Candidatus Microthrix parvicella Bio17-1: one gene and its partner. The protein of the gene in region 2 interacts with the protein of the main gene of each other region in a pairwise test. Links are inferred from orthologs where the notes say so. Each region holds a gene or a part of one and is shown on either strand. Other genes may lie near its edges.

Region 1 (5,529 bases), on a different replicon or contig from region 2:
TTCCGTCTTCGACCAGCAGCCCTTTATCCCGAAGCGCAGCTCGGAGTTGTGTCCCATATGCGTGGATGGAGGGAACCTCGATGGGGCGTGCAAGCGAACCTGCGTGAACGACAAACCCGTCAGCGGTCTCCGTGCCCTCGGCCTTCGTGTCCCTCCCAACCAGCTTGAGGCGCTCGGAACTGGAGGGTTGCTCCTCGGCCTTCTGGAACACCTGCACCCCAAGGACCGGGTAGATCAGGAGCATCTCCGCAAGGAACGCCTCCGCTTCCGCAGTGTCAGGCTCGGACAATGGCGGCGACGAACCGAGGTTCCCGTTGTCCAACTCGGCGCGTTTGGCCACAGTCGCCAGACCGATCAGCCTTGCTTCTAGATATCTAATGTGGGCTTTGTTGAGGTTGGCGTCCTTGCTGGTGAAGACGATTGCCCGATTCCAGAACTCCTTGTTCTTGTTGTGGCTATCGAGTCGGCCGGGAAGATCGTCCGTTTCGCCGATATACACCCGATTGGCCAGCAGTCCTGACTCTGTCGGGCCGATCAGCAAGTAGACCCCCGGCCCATCGAGGTCAGACCGGGCTCGTAGGTCACCAAACCGGGTGCGAGGCGCCATTAAGGCCTTGCCAGTCCAGTTGCTCTTCTCTACGACCCAGACGCCGTCTGCGCCTCCGTCGGCCAGGAAGATCCGGATCGACGTGCCAAGGGGCTTGGGTGTCATAGGCACACTTCCCACCTTCATTCGGTGTCCTCGATGTTGATTCCGATTCCTTCGAGGCTCTCGGCCAGCGCCCTGAACTCCTCCAGCGCCGACTGGAGATCCTCCACGATCTCGGCGGCGATAATGCCCGGCGGCGGGAGGTTGTCGGTGTCCTCAAGGCTCTCGTCACGTAGCCAGAAAATGTCCAGGCTGGCCTTGTCCCGGGCCACCAAGTCGTCGTAGGAGAAGCGCTTGAACCGGTCGCTCTCCTCCCGCTTACCGAGTTCGCCGGGCCGGTAGCTCTCAACGAAGTCGTCGAGGTCGGCCCTCGCAAGCGGGTTCTGCTTCAGAGTGAAGTGCTGGTTCGTGCGCAGGTCGTAAATCCAGAGATCTTTGGTCCACGGGGTCTCCGAGCCTGGCTTCCGCTCGAAGAACAACACATTGGCCTTCACCCCTTGGGCGTAGAAGATGCCGGTGGGCAGGCGCAGCAGGGTGTGCACGTTGCACTCGTGCAGCAGCTTGCGGCGCACCGTCTCCCCGGCGCCGCCCTCGAACAACACGTTGTCCGGCACCACGACGGCGCAATTGCCGCCGATCTTCAACAGCGTGCGCATGTGCTGCACAAAGTTGAGCTGCTTGTTCGATGTCGAGGCCCAGAAGTCCTCGCGCACCACCGTCATGTCCTGCTTGTCGATCTTGCCTTCGGCGTTGACGATGGTCACCGACGACTTCTTTCCAAACGGCGGGTTGGCGAGCACCAGGTCGAACCGCTGACCCGGGTCCGCCCGCAACGCGTCATCGAGGTGGACCGGACTATCGCTCTCCGGTGTCTCGATGCCGTGCAGCAACATGTTCATGGCGCACAAACGGGCGGTGTTCTCGACGATCTCCCACCCCGTGAAGGCCCCGGATCGCAGGTGCTGCTTCTGGGCGCGGTCCAGGTGCGGGTTGTGCTTGACGATGTAGTCGTAGGCAGCCAGGAAGAATCCCCCGGTCCCACACGCCGGATCGCAAATACGCATGTCCGGCGTCGGCTGCATCACGTCGACCATCGCCGAGATCAGTGGCCTCGGCGTGAAGTACTGGCCTGCGCCCGACTTGGTGTCGGCTGCGTTCCGCTCCAGCAGGCCTTCGTAGGCGTCGCCCTTCACGTCGACGTCCAGGCCCATCCATGTCTCGCCGTTGATCAGGTCGTGAATCAGCCGCTGAAGCTTGGCCGGGTCTTGGATGCGATTCTGCGCTTTGCGGAAGACGACTCCGAGCATGTCGTCGGTGGTACCGAGCTGGCTGAGGATGTTGATGTAGTGCGCTTCCAGTTTTTCGCCGGAGAGCTTCAGCAGTGACGGCCAGTCCAACCCGTCCGGGACGATGTCGGGCAGCCCGAGCTCGCGCTGCTCCTCGGACATCTTGAGGAAAAGCAGGTAGGTGAGCTGCTCGACGTAGTCGCCGTAGGACAAGCCGTCGTCGCGCAGGACGTTGCAGTAGTTCCACAGCTTGTCGACCAGTGCCTTCGAGTCGGTCACGTCGTCTCCCACTTCGTCGTCATACGCCAGCACCGACGGTGGCGGCCGGGTACTCATCCCACGTGCGCCCATCAAGCAAACGGCCATGCGTCTTGGGCGTCCGCCCACCCCACTGCTTGAAGAAGAACGGCGTACCGCTCTCTACGCAGGCATCTCGGATGTGCCGAACGTGCACTGGGTCGACGGGCCGACACGAAGGACCGCTCTCGCCACCCACGATCACCCAATCGATGCCGTCGAGATCTACGGATACAGGACCGAGCAGCGGTTCGATCGACAGGAAGCGCACCGAGGACGGCACGGTCCGAAGGTGGTCGACTCGAAATCCGTAGGTCTGGGTCTCGACAGACACGCCGACCCACAGGTTTGGCGGCCAGTCGAGGACCTCGGCAAGACGACTCAGACGCTTCGACCGCTTGGTCAGGAGCTGGTACGTGTGGCGAGGCGTATCCGCCATGACTGCGAAGACGTCTCGGATGAACTCGACAGGCACGTCGTGGTGGAAGAGGTCGCTCATCGAGTTCACAAAGATCATTCTCGGTTTGGACCATCGGCGAGGGATCGACAGCGTGTAGGGATGGACGGTCAGAGCGAACCCGGGCCCGCTGGTGCGAGGGTCGCCATCAGCTTGGTACTTCTCCTGCCCCATTGCTTTGAGGCGCGCCGCCATGGTGAGCGCATAGCAGTTGTCGCAACCCGGTGAGGTTTGGTCGCACCCGGTCGTCGGGTTCCATGTTGCATCAGTCCATTCGATAGTTGATTCAGCCATCAGCCCTTCCCCGCGTCATGCCAACTCGGTCCAAGTTGGCAGTTCGATTGGAAACTCGTTCCGCCACCCAGTGTGCAGATCTTCATAGGCTGGCCGCGGTTCGGGAACATCGAAAAGCGTGTCGGCTCGTGGGCGCACGCGGTCCCGTTCCTGTGCCCACTGCATGATGTTGGCTCCGGCCGGGTGGTCCGATGCGAACACCATGGCGTACAGCTCGCCTCGCGAACCGTGGATAGGGCGCACGAGTAAATGCTGGTAGCCGAGGTCGGCCAAACGGTCCATGTAGAGAAAGAGGTAGGCCTTCTGAGCCTCGCCTCCGGTGATCTCGCCTGCGAGTTTGGCCTCCCACACGCGCTCCAACGGCCCGCTCGCGCCGTAGAGTCGGGCCGCCTTGTCGAGCAGCCGATTCTCACCGACGGCTTCACGGTTCTTGCCAAGCATTCGGACCATGCCCGAGGTGGAGAACAAGATCCACATCTCTACCTTGGACTTGTCGAATTCTTCGGCATAGGCACGCTTGTGGTCCGCCAGCGCCCTGACCGTCGCCCAGTCCAACTCCATCCCGTCGGGATCGAGGAACGCAAACGTTGGGGCCTTCATGGGAAGGGACGTCAAAGCTGCCGGAATCGTTACGTTGCAGTCTCCATGCACGACGCGAGCATTCGGTCGGTCGGCCACCAATTCCGACAGCTCCCCCACCCGCTTCCGGGCCAACTCGAAGAGCCGAACATGGGTGAACGGCGGCTTGACCTCCAGCGCCGTCTCCGCCGAACCAGGGAACGTGCGATCCGTGCCCGCTATCCGGTTGAGCGTCTCGCCTGCGAACGCGTCGAGGTACACGCGGTTCGCGGCGCTGCTGCTTGCCTTGGCGAACACCTCCAGGTAGTCCGTCAGGATCGAGAGCTTCTCGTACGAATGCGACTTCCACGCCCTCATCAGCGCTCCTCGGGGCCATCAGCCGATTCCGGGCTGGAACTCGATGGTATGGAGGACCAGTGACAATCTGGCCGAGGTGCTCATGTGTCGCCGCCATGGCACAAATCTGCCAACAGCTACAGGGCCCTCGGCCATGATCACGCTGTCACCCGCTTGCGACGAGGTGGTTTGGCCGCCGCTCGTTCCGCAGCGATCCGTTCGAGCAGCACCGACGCCGGTTCGTCAGCAGGGTCCTGCGGGACAAGCTGCCCTGAGAACGCGGCGGCAAGAACCGCCCGGCGAAGACCAGATGAACGCCTCGCTGCTACATCAATCGCAGCGCCGACGCTGTCCGCTAGATCCGAAAAACGATCGATCTCATTGCACCGTCGAATCTGCTCCTCGATAGGTGGCACCGCGATTTCTACCGACTTGAGTTGACGGCCGGAGATGCCAACCTGGCCAGCTGTCGTCTTGAGGCGCGATTCAATCGAAGCCCTACCCGCTCCCACCGAGACATAGGAACTGATCCAGCGGGGGTCGGCCTGCGCTTCGTCCACGACACCCCTGATCAGCTTGTCGGGGTGCAACAGTCCGGCAGCGTCGGGCGGAACAACTGCACATGCACCCACGTACTTTGGATTGCCGCTGTACCTAGTGAACAGCAGATCACCGGGGTCCACCTGGTAACGATCTGCTCCAGCTGGCGCCGGTGTTGCGTACCGAACGTCCGTCTGATCGAGCCTTCGCTGTCGCACCGCACTAATTCGGAGAATTGGCATGCCAGGTGGGTCAGCTGAGGGTCGAGAGACGAAAGCACCATTCCTCAATGAGGTCAGTAGGTCGGTCAGCTCAACGACCCGCCAGGACCCGTCGTTGGTCAGCGCTGAGCATGCAGCGTCCGGGAGACGCGCAGCCCTTTTCGCCGCACTCCCCAAACAGGCCTCGGCGGCGTCGAGGCGGGAGAAGTGCTCTTCGATCGCTGCCACGATCCGTTGTTGTTCGGGGAGCGGCGGGACAGGGATCGGGAGAGTTCGTATCCTGCCCTGTGTCAAATTGAGACCGCTATCGCTCACACCCGTCTTCATCTCATCAATGGCTGACCATGCCTCGCCGCTCAGCAGGTAGTACTCCATGAACTGCGGTTCGAGGTACCGATTATCGAAACGAAATCGGTACATCTTCCCCGAGATCATCAACTTTGGTCGCGTTTCGCTTACGAGGCAGGCGACGCCGCACCTGGACCGAGGCCCGGCACAAGTGAGCAAGACGTCGTCGGGCTTCACCTCAAGACCTGGCTTCGGCTGCTTGTCGACCGGTAGGCGCTTGTTGTGCTCCGGAAGGAAGTGCCCAGGCTGTATCGCTGTGGTCTTGAGCGCTCCCCACTCTGAATCGCCGGCCGGAGACTTCTCGCACTGCGGGCTCCACCCTTGGTGGATGGTACGTCCATCTGCCTGCGGAGCCAGCAGGGCGTCGAGGGGCGCCACGACCCAGCCGTGAGGTACGTCGCTCATGCGGCGAGGGTTTCGGTGAGGTCGGCGAGGATGTCGTCGAGGTCGTGGCCGAACAGCTCTCTGGCCTTGAAGAGGCCGCCGTGTTGGCTGAACGGCGGGTCCTGCAATTCGACCAAC
Region 2 (7,998 bases):
CGCCGACAAGTGGCACCAGTTACACGAGCTGCGATTTTACGACGGCAGGGTGAGTGCCCGCGACGCCGCCGTTGCATCACTGCCCGATGTGGCGGTGGCACCCCGCCTCGGTTGGTCCGCCCCGCCGGAGCACCGACTGCACCTCTCGCCGAACTTTGAAGGCGTCTCCGCCACCGCGGTGCGCGCCGGCCGGGACGAGTGGCGGGCTCCGACCGGCGAGCACTGAGCTGCCGGCGTTTCCTCGGATGACAACCGGCAGCGGGCCGTCACCGCGGGTCGACCGCGCTCAGCACCCGGTCCACACGACCGGTGAACATCCTGGTGGCTGATCGCTCGGCGATGGCGCCCAGCCCCACGTCCACCAGCAGCGAGCCGGCCACCAGGGCCACAACCACCACGGGCCGCCCAGCGCCCAGGTAGCCGATGGCCAATGCCGGGGGCAGCGTGACCAGGCCCATCAACACCAGGCTGACGCCCAGGAACAGTCCGGACAGGCAACCCTGCCCGGCGTCGGCCGACGCGAACGGGTTGGACGATTCAGGCTGGGCCACCGGTGCGTTGACGCTGACGAACACGGCCACCCCGGAGGCAAGCACCACCGACCCGGCGGCGAGAACCAGGCCAACCGGCACCAGCGACCACCCTCCGGTGAGGGCTGCCACCATCGGCGGCACCACCACCACCGGCAGGGCACCCGAGAACATGGCTGCCAATCGCTTGCCACGCACCAGATGACGCAGGTCGCCGTTGGCCAGCACGTCGGCTGCCAAGGCCCGGCCATCGGTACCCAACGCGTTCTGGTTGTCGAAGATCACCGAAAACTGGGCCGCCGTGCCCAACAAGACCAGGGTGGGGCTTCGGGTTTCCCCTGCCGACAGCACCACCGCCAACGAGCCACCGATACCAAGCGCCAGCGCGGCCACGTAACCGGTGACGAGCCTTGGCGAACGTAGCTTGAGCCGTACCGATCGAACCGCAACGGTCCAGGCCGACGATTCGGGAATCCAGCGGGGGTAAGGCCGCCTCCGTCGACGCCGACGCGCCGCTCGTGAGGTGGGTCCCGCTCCCGGCGTCGCCACCAGGAACTTTCGAAAGGTACGGCCATGAAGCACGAACAGCGGTGGCAACACGACCAAACCCAGGACAAGGTGCCCAAGCGCCGAAGCGGGCGAGGCCCCCGCCTGGGTCACCGCCCGAGCCAACTGCCCGGTGGGTGTCCACACCAACTTGTCTGAGGCAGCATTCCACCAGTCGCTCTCACGGGTCATCAGGTAGCTCACCGATTGGGCCGCAGCGGCCAGCAACAGCCCCGCCGACGCCGTCAACAGGTTGGCGAAGCGACGGCCGCGACCTCCCGACAGGATGCCCAGGGCATTGGTCGTCAGACGCGCACAGACGGCGACGAGCGCCAGCATCGCTCCGACCGCAAGCACCACGATCGGCGCGCCGAGGCCTACGGACGCGTAGCCGGCAATGATTCCAAGGCACAGCAACAGTCCGGCCAAGCCGGCCGGTCCTACCAGCGACGATGCCAACACCCCGCCAGACAGCGCCGAGTTTGAGAGGGGTAGCACCGCCAGCCTGCGGGGGTCGATCGTGCCCTCCGAACCCACCATGGCACCGAACAACACGGCCACGATCGGTGCGATCGTGGCCCCCACCACCAGCACCGGGTCCAGCCAATCGGTCTGCCGGGCAGCCACTGCGATGCCCACCCCCATGGTGCCGGCGAAGAGCCCGGCAGCGGCCGTTCCCACCACCAGACCAACGGCGTGCATCGCGGAACTCCGTGCCAGCGACGTCAGCAACGCCACCTTGAGCGCCAAGATTCTTCGGGTTGCGGCGAGGGCTCCCAGCGGCGGAGGGGCCCCATGAGCCGCCACCACGGCCACAGCCGGTGCCGGCGTTTCCGTGATGAGGTTCAGTTCGGTCACGCCGGCGCGTCCAGCCAGTCCAGCAGCGCTGCATCCGTGGGTGCCTCACCCACGATCGAGATGAACGCGTCCTCCAGCGTGCTGTTGCCCGACAGTTCCTCGACGGCCCCGGCGGCAAGCACCTCGCCTCGCCGGATGATCGCCACGTGATCGCAGACCTTTTGCAAGACCTCCATGACGTGACTGGACACCACCACGGTGCCGCCCGCCTCCCGGTAGCGGTCCAGCACCTGGCGAACGGTCATTGCCGACACGGGGTCCACGCCCTCAAACGGCTCATCCAGGAGGAGTAGCGCAGGACGGTGGAGTAACGCCGTGGCCAGCGACAACTTTTTACGCATGCCGTGGCTGTAGTCGCCGATGGCCTCGTCGGCGGCTTCCGTCAAGCCCAAAACCTCGAGTAGTCCCCTGGAGCGGGTCTCGGTTTCGATCCGCCCAAGGTTGCGCAGCAGGCCGATGTGAACGAGCTGTTCGATGCCGGTGAGACGCTCGAACAACAACAGTGGGTCGGGTACGACGCCGACGCGGCGGCGGGCCTCAACGGGGTCGGCCCACACGTCGATGCCATCGACGAGCACCCCACCGCGGTCCGGCCGGAGCAACCCGGCACACATCCGCATGGTGGTCGTCTTGCCGGAACCGTTGGGGCCGATCAACCCAAAGCAACTTGCACGGGGCACCTCGAGGTTGAGCCCCGCCACCGCCACATTGCTCCCAAAGGCTTTAGCCAGGTCACGGGTGGACAGCGCTGACACCATCGGGCGAGCGTATCGACCGATGGGCCGTTGGCCCCGGCAGACCCCAAGGACGGTTCTGGCTACTCCTCCACCGTGTTCTCGTGGATCGATTGATCGTTGTCGCCGTCGTCCCGGGATACGTGACGAGCGATACTCATGCAGAAGCCACCCAGCGCCGCGCGCAGCGCCGTGGCGGCGCCCGCCGACTGCACGCCGTTGATCGGAACAAACGAGCCCGCCCAGGTCAGCAGGCTGCCCTCGGCCACCGGCTCGACGCTGACCGTGGCCTCGTAGTCCTGCAGCGGTAGGCCGGTGAGCAACTTGTAGCTGAGCGACCGCGGTGGGTCGAAAGCAGTGATCTGCTCCCGACTTTCCACGGGGGGACGTCCAACCTTGCGAATGGCGCCCACGCCGTCCGGGTGGCCTTCCCCCTCGGCCTCACGCTCGGATTCGATCCCGATCGCCCACCGGCCCCATGCCGAATTGTCGGCCACCAGGTCGAACACCTCCTCTGGAGATGCGGCGATGAAACGGCGGACGGTCACGGTGCGGCGTGTCATGGCACCATCCTCGCGCCTCACGCAAGGGCCGCGCGCCACGAGGCAAACTGGAGCTGTGCCAACCACCGATTGGAACCCGCTTCTTCGCGAACAGTTCGAGGCCCCCTATTGGCCCGCCCTGATGTCCTTCGTCGCCGCCGAGCGGGCGAACGGGCCGGTGTACCCGCCCCAGAACCAGGTGTTTGCGGCGCTCCATCTCACGTCCTATGCCAACCTTCGAGTGGTGATCCTGGGGCAGGACCCCTACCACGGCCCGGGACAGGCTCACGGCCTGGCGTTCTCCGTGGCCGACGGGGTGGCGCATCCGCCTTCGCTGCGCAACATCTTCGTCGAACTGGCCGATGATCTGGGCTGCTCCACGCCCGCCAACGGCAACCTTTCGGCGTGGGCCACCCAGGGCGTGTTGTTGTTGAACACCACCCTGACGGTGCGAGCGGGAGCCGCCGCATCACATCAGGGCCATGGGTGGGAGACCTTTACCGACCGGGTGATCGCTGCCGCAACGGCTCAAACCAAACGCGTGGTGTTCATTCTGTGGGGTGCCTCGGCCCAGCGGAAACACTCGCTGATCGATGCCAAACGCCACACGGTCATCAAGGCGCCACACCCGTCACCGCTCTCGGCTCATCGTGGGTTCTTTGGCTCCAAACCGTTCAGCCGGGCCAACGCCGCGCTGCTTGAGGCCGGTCGCACGCCCATCGATTGGTGTCTCGCCTGACGCCCCGCTTCCGCCTTCGACTGCTCGCCACCACATGGTTCGCCGGAAGGCCACTGGGCACACTGTGACGATGCGCACCGACCGACGTTGGGATGGCGAGATCGTCGCGCTGGCCGTGCCCGCTGCGGCCACCCTGGCCGCCGAGCCCGCCTACCTGCTCACCGACACCGCTCTGGTGGGCACGCTGGGCACCGAGGCACTGGCAGGCCTGGCGGTGGCCAACACGATCATCCTGGCCGCCTACACGGTGTTCATCTTTTTGACCTTCGCCACCACTGCCGCCGTGGCACGACTCCTGGGCGCCGAGCGGCACCGGGATGCAGCAGAGGAGGGCGTCACCGCCACGTGGCTTGGCGCCATGCTCGGAGTCATGGTGGCGGCGGTGGTGTTGCCGCTGGCGCCCACCCTTGCCCGTCTTTTTGGGGCGGAGGCAGCAGTGGTCGCCGACGCGGTCACGTACCTGCGCATCTCCACCGCAGGGTTCCCCGCGTTGTTGATCGTGATGGCCGGAGCGGGCTTTCGTCGCGGGCACCACGACACCCGGACGCCGTTGTACGTCGGCTTCGGCACGGCGCTGATCAACCTGGTGATCGAGGTGGTGCTCCTGATCGTGTTGGACTTCGGCATCGGCGCCTCGGCCCTCTCGACGGTGATCGCCCAGTGGGTCGGCGCACTGGTGTACGTCGCGCTGGTGGCCGCCGAGGCACGTCGCCACCAGGTGGGCCTGGCGCCGCACCTGGGGCGAATCGGAACCCAGCTTCGCGTCGGCTCCGCCCTGATCGTGCGCACGGTGGCCCTGCGATCGATCTTTCTCATGGCGGTTTTCGTGGCCGGACAGATGGGCACGGTGGAACTCGCTGCGTACCAGATCGGCATCGGGGTATGGACGTTTCTCGCCTTCGCCTACGACGGCATCGAGACCGCCGGTCAGGCGCTGGTGGCTCGTGAGCTCGGCGGCCGTCGACACGCACTCGCTCAGTCAGCGGCAGCGCGTGTGCTGTCCTGGTCGATCGCGGTGTCGATTGCGCTGGGGCTGGCGACCCTGCTGGGGCACTCGGTGGTCGCAGGCCTGTTCAGCGGCGATCCTCTCGTGGTGACCGCTGCCGCCGGTGCGCTGGTGTGGGTGGGGATCGGCCAACCCGTCGCTGGGCCGGCGTTCGCCCTCGACGGCGTGCTGGTTGGTGCGGGCGACCTGCGGTTCCTCGCCAAGGCCATGCTGGGGGTCGCCGCCACCTTCGCCCTCGGCGCCGCGCTCACCCTCGCCACCGGCGCAGGCCTTTGGGCGTTGTGGGCCACCCTGACAGCGGCCATGACCGTCCGCACCGCCCTGATGAGCGGCAGATTCCGCTCGGGCAGATGGGTCAACCCAGATTTGATCACGACCAGCTGACGGTGCCACTGCGTCGGTGACCCCCGGATTCTCACTCCGGATACTTCACTCCGGATTCCCAAGCCGGGTGCACGGTCCGGTTCGGCGGGGCATCATGGAGTGTGTGACACAGCGCATGCGACATTCGGCCGCCGTTGTTCTCCTGATGTGTGGCGTTGGCCTGCTCGCCGGCTGCGGCAACGACGTGGGCAACGAGACATCCGCCTCGACCACCACCGCAGGCGCCCCGCCGACCACAGTGGTGGTGACGAGCATCGTCACCGTGCCGGTGACCACGGCGGCCCCAGCAACCAGGCCGCAGGCCTCGGTCGCGCCGGCCACGCCCACGGCTCCCCCGCCCACGGCCGCAACCACCTCGGGCACCCTCGATTGGGACGGTGTCCGATACGACTTCGGCCGCATCACCGGGCTCAGCAGCAACGAGAACCAGGACCTGATCACCTTCGATCGATACCAGCTTTACGGCGATGGGGGAGAGTTGCTGAGCGCCGCCAACTTCACCGAGGAGCCGATCGTGGTGGGGAACTCCGACGTCCCCTGGGTGAACGACAACCCCAAGGAACGCACCTACGTGCTCGACCCGGAGGCCGAAGTGTTGAGCCTTGCCAACCCGGGCAGGATTGCGTGCGGCGGAAACGACCAGACCGAAAGTCCTGAATGGCAGTCGGGCACCGTCGAGGACCTGTTCCGCATCGGGACCCCCGACAGTGACCAGGTGTCGTTGATGTTCAGCAAAGAGGGCAAGGTGGTCCTGGTGCGGATCTCCCAAGGTTGCTGAATGCGCGGGCCCGATCGGGCCGAAGTACCTGGTCAGTTGGTGACGGTTTGGGTTGATCGAAGGTCGTCAGGCGATCGCCCGACGGAACGTTCGACCCACCATGCCCGGTGCTCTCGCCTCAGCTCAACAGGAAGTCGCTCCACCTGCCGATGGCTGAGCGAAGGCAACTCAGTGCCCACCTCCACCACCGACTCACTGATCCGCCGGGCCAGATCGAACGTCTCGAGTCGCTTCAGGCTGCGTCGCAGCGGTGACTGCCGCGCTGTGCCTGCGCCCAGGCCCAAGCGGAGCGCAAGGTCGTCCGACCCGATGTCGAACGCACCGCCGCGCTGTTGCAACTCGCGCTTGGCCCAGCGCAACAGCCAAAGCCCCGAAGGGCCGATCACCGGCAGCCAGAACCGCTCGGCGTAGTCGCCCTCCGCCGGATGCGAACCGGGTGCCGACCGGCGCCAGTAGCGAATCGTCAGTGTCCCTGAGAGGTACATGGGATCGACGGTACGGAACCTCGCCGAAGAGGTCGATGGGGAGCTCGACCCGCAGGCCGTACGGTAAGCCGGGTGAGCAACAACGACCGTCGACCGAGCGAGTGGCACCCCAGCACCATTCCGCCAGACGAGCAACGCCGCTGGGAGCGGGCGGCGGCGATCGGCTTTGGTTCCGTCGAGCCTGACGACCATTGGTCGGTCGACCAGATCGAGGACCTGGGGCGTCGGGCCTGGGCGGTTGAGGACGCCGGGGTCATCGTTGGCACGTCGGCCGACCTCGTGTGGCATCTCACGCTGCCCGGTGGCGCCACGATGCCGGTGGGGGCAATCCTGGCCGTGACCACCCGGGCCACACACCGCAGGCAGGGGGTACTTCGTTCCCTCATGAGCGCACAACTGCGCGCCATGGCCACCGAAGGCCTGGCAGCAGCGGTACTCACCGCGTCTGAGGGCACCATCTACGGGCGGTTCGGCTTCGGTGTGGCCACGTCCCAACACCGACTCGAAGCTCCGGTCCACGGTCACGGGCTCGACCACGTCAGGCCCGGGCGCATCGAATTGGACGATGCGTCGGTGTTCCGCGACGAGATCGTGAAGTTTCGCCGACGTTCGGCCAGACATCGTCCCGGCACGCTGGAGCGTCCCGAGGAGTGGTGGGACCAACTGGTGCTGGGGGACCAGGTCAGCTTCGAAGGTGGTGGCCCGCAGTTCGTCTCGCTGCACCGGGACGATCAGGGCGAGGTCGACGGCTATGCACTGTGGCGCACCGAAGGCCTCTGGGGCGAACGCACCATCGTCATCAGGGAACTGCACACGATCGACCCGGCGGTTGAGCTGGCGCTGTTTCGGCATTGTGCCGACATCGATCTGGCCACATCGGTGCGCTGGGACACCGCACCCGCCGATTCCCCCATCCCGGCGGCGACGACCGACCCTCGGAGGTGTCACGTCACCGGGGTGCGAGACCAACTGTGGCTGTGTCCCCTGGATGTGTCGGCACTGCTGGCGGCCAGAACCTACGGGGCACCGCTCGATCTGACGCTTCGGGTGGACGATCACGCCTCCGGTTGGTCTGCTCCCACCATCGCGCTGCGACTCACCGCTCGGCCCGGCGAGCAGGCCGAGGTGGAGGTGCTCGATGAGACCCCACCGTCGAGGTCCCAGGATCCACAGCCCGACCTGGTCTGCGATCGGACCACGCTGGGCATGGCGGTTTTGGGGACTACGCCCTGGAGCACCTTGGTCGCCGCCGGCAGGGCCAGTGTCTCCAACCCAGCCGTGGCCAGAGCCGCCGACGCTGCGTTCGCTTCACATCCGCCGGCAAACAGCCAGGACTACTTTTAACGCCCGGACCCGCGGCCCGATGGCCGGCTCAGAGCGCCGCGGCTACCCGGCT

What was found.
Region 1: the proteins of ung (region 2) and MPARV_RS0108290 interact in binary tests that used the Escherichia coli proteins (3 or more experiments, as listed by UniProt). The link is inferred for Candidatus Microthrix parvicella Bio17-1 from one-to-one orthologs.

What each region holds. Positions count from the first base shown.
Region 1 is NZ_AMPG01000002.1:25,900-31,428, forward strand. Bases 1-2,997 are described here. They hold MPARV_RS0108290 (class I SAM-dependent DNA methyltransferase), read right to left. Parts: upstream 2,272-2,997; coding sequence 730-2,271; downstream 1-729. Other genes in these bases: MPARV_RS0108285 (GIY-YIG nuclease family protein), read right to left, coding at 1-712; MPARV_RS0108295 (DUF5131 family protein), read right to left, coding at 2,234-2,983. Outside these bases: three-Cys-motif partner protein TcmP, read right to left, coding at 2,999-3,919; MPARV_RS0108305 (restriction endonuclease subunit S), read right to left, coding at 4,057-5,412; MPARV_RS0108310 (type I restriction endonuclease subunit R), read right to left, coding at 5,409-5,529. UniProt on the Escherichia coli protein: The subtype gamma methyltransferase (M) subunit of a type I restriction enzyme. The M and S subunits together form a methyltransferase (MTase) that methylates A-2 on the top and A-3 on the bottom strand of the sequence 5'-AACN(6)GTGC-3'.
Region 2 is NZ_AMPG01000001.1:555,704-563,701, forward strand. What follows is about bases 2,183-5,117. They hold ung (uracil-DNA glycosylase), read left to right. Parts: upstream 2,183-3,286; coding sequence 3,287-3,949; downstream 3,950-5,117. Other genes in these bases: MPARV_RS0102735 (ABC transporter ATP-binding protein), read right to left, coding at 2,183-2,692; MPARV_RS22080 (SRPBCC family protein), read right to left, coding at 2,752-3,231; MPARV_RS0102750 (MATE family efflux transporter), read left to right, coding at 4,020-5,117. Outside these bases: MPARV_RS0102725 (nucleotidyl transferase family protein), read left to right, coding at 1-226; MPARV_RS0102730 (hypothetical protein), read right to left, coding at 267-1,934; more of MPARV_RS0102735, read right to left, coding at 1,931-2,182; more of MPARV_RS0102750, read left to right, coding at 5,118-5,339; MPARV_RS24490 (hypothetical protein), read left to right, coding at 5,443-6,117; MPARV_RS0102760 (hypothetical protein), read right to left, coding at 6,150-6,602; MPARV_RS0102765 (GNAT family N-acetyltransferase), read left to right, coding at 6,675-7,946; MPARV_RS0102770 (leucyl aminopeptidase), read right to left, coding at 7,989-7,998. UniProt on the Escherichia coli protein: Excises uracil residues from the DNA which can arise as a result of misincorporation of dUMP residues by DNA polymerase or due to deamination of cytosine.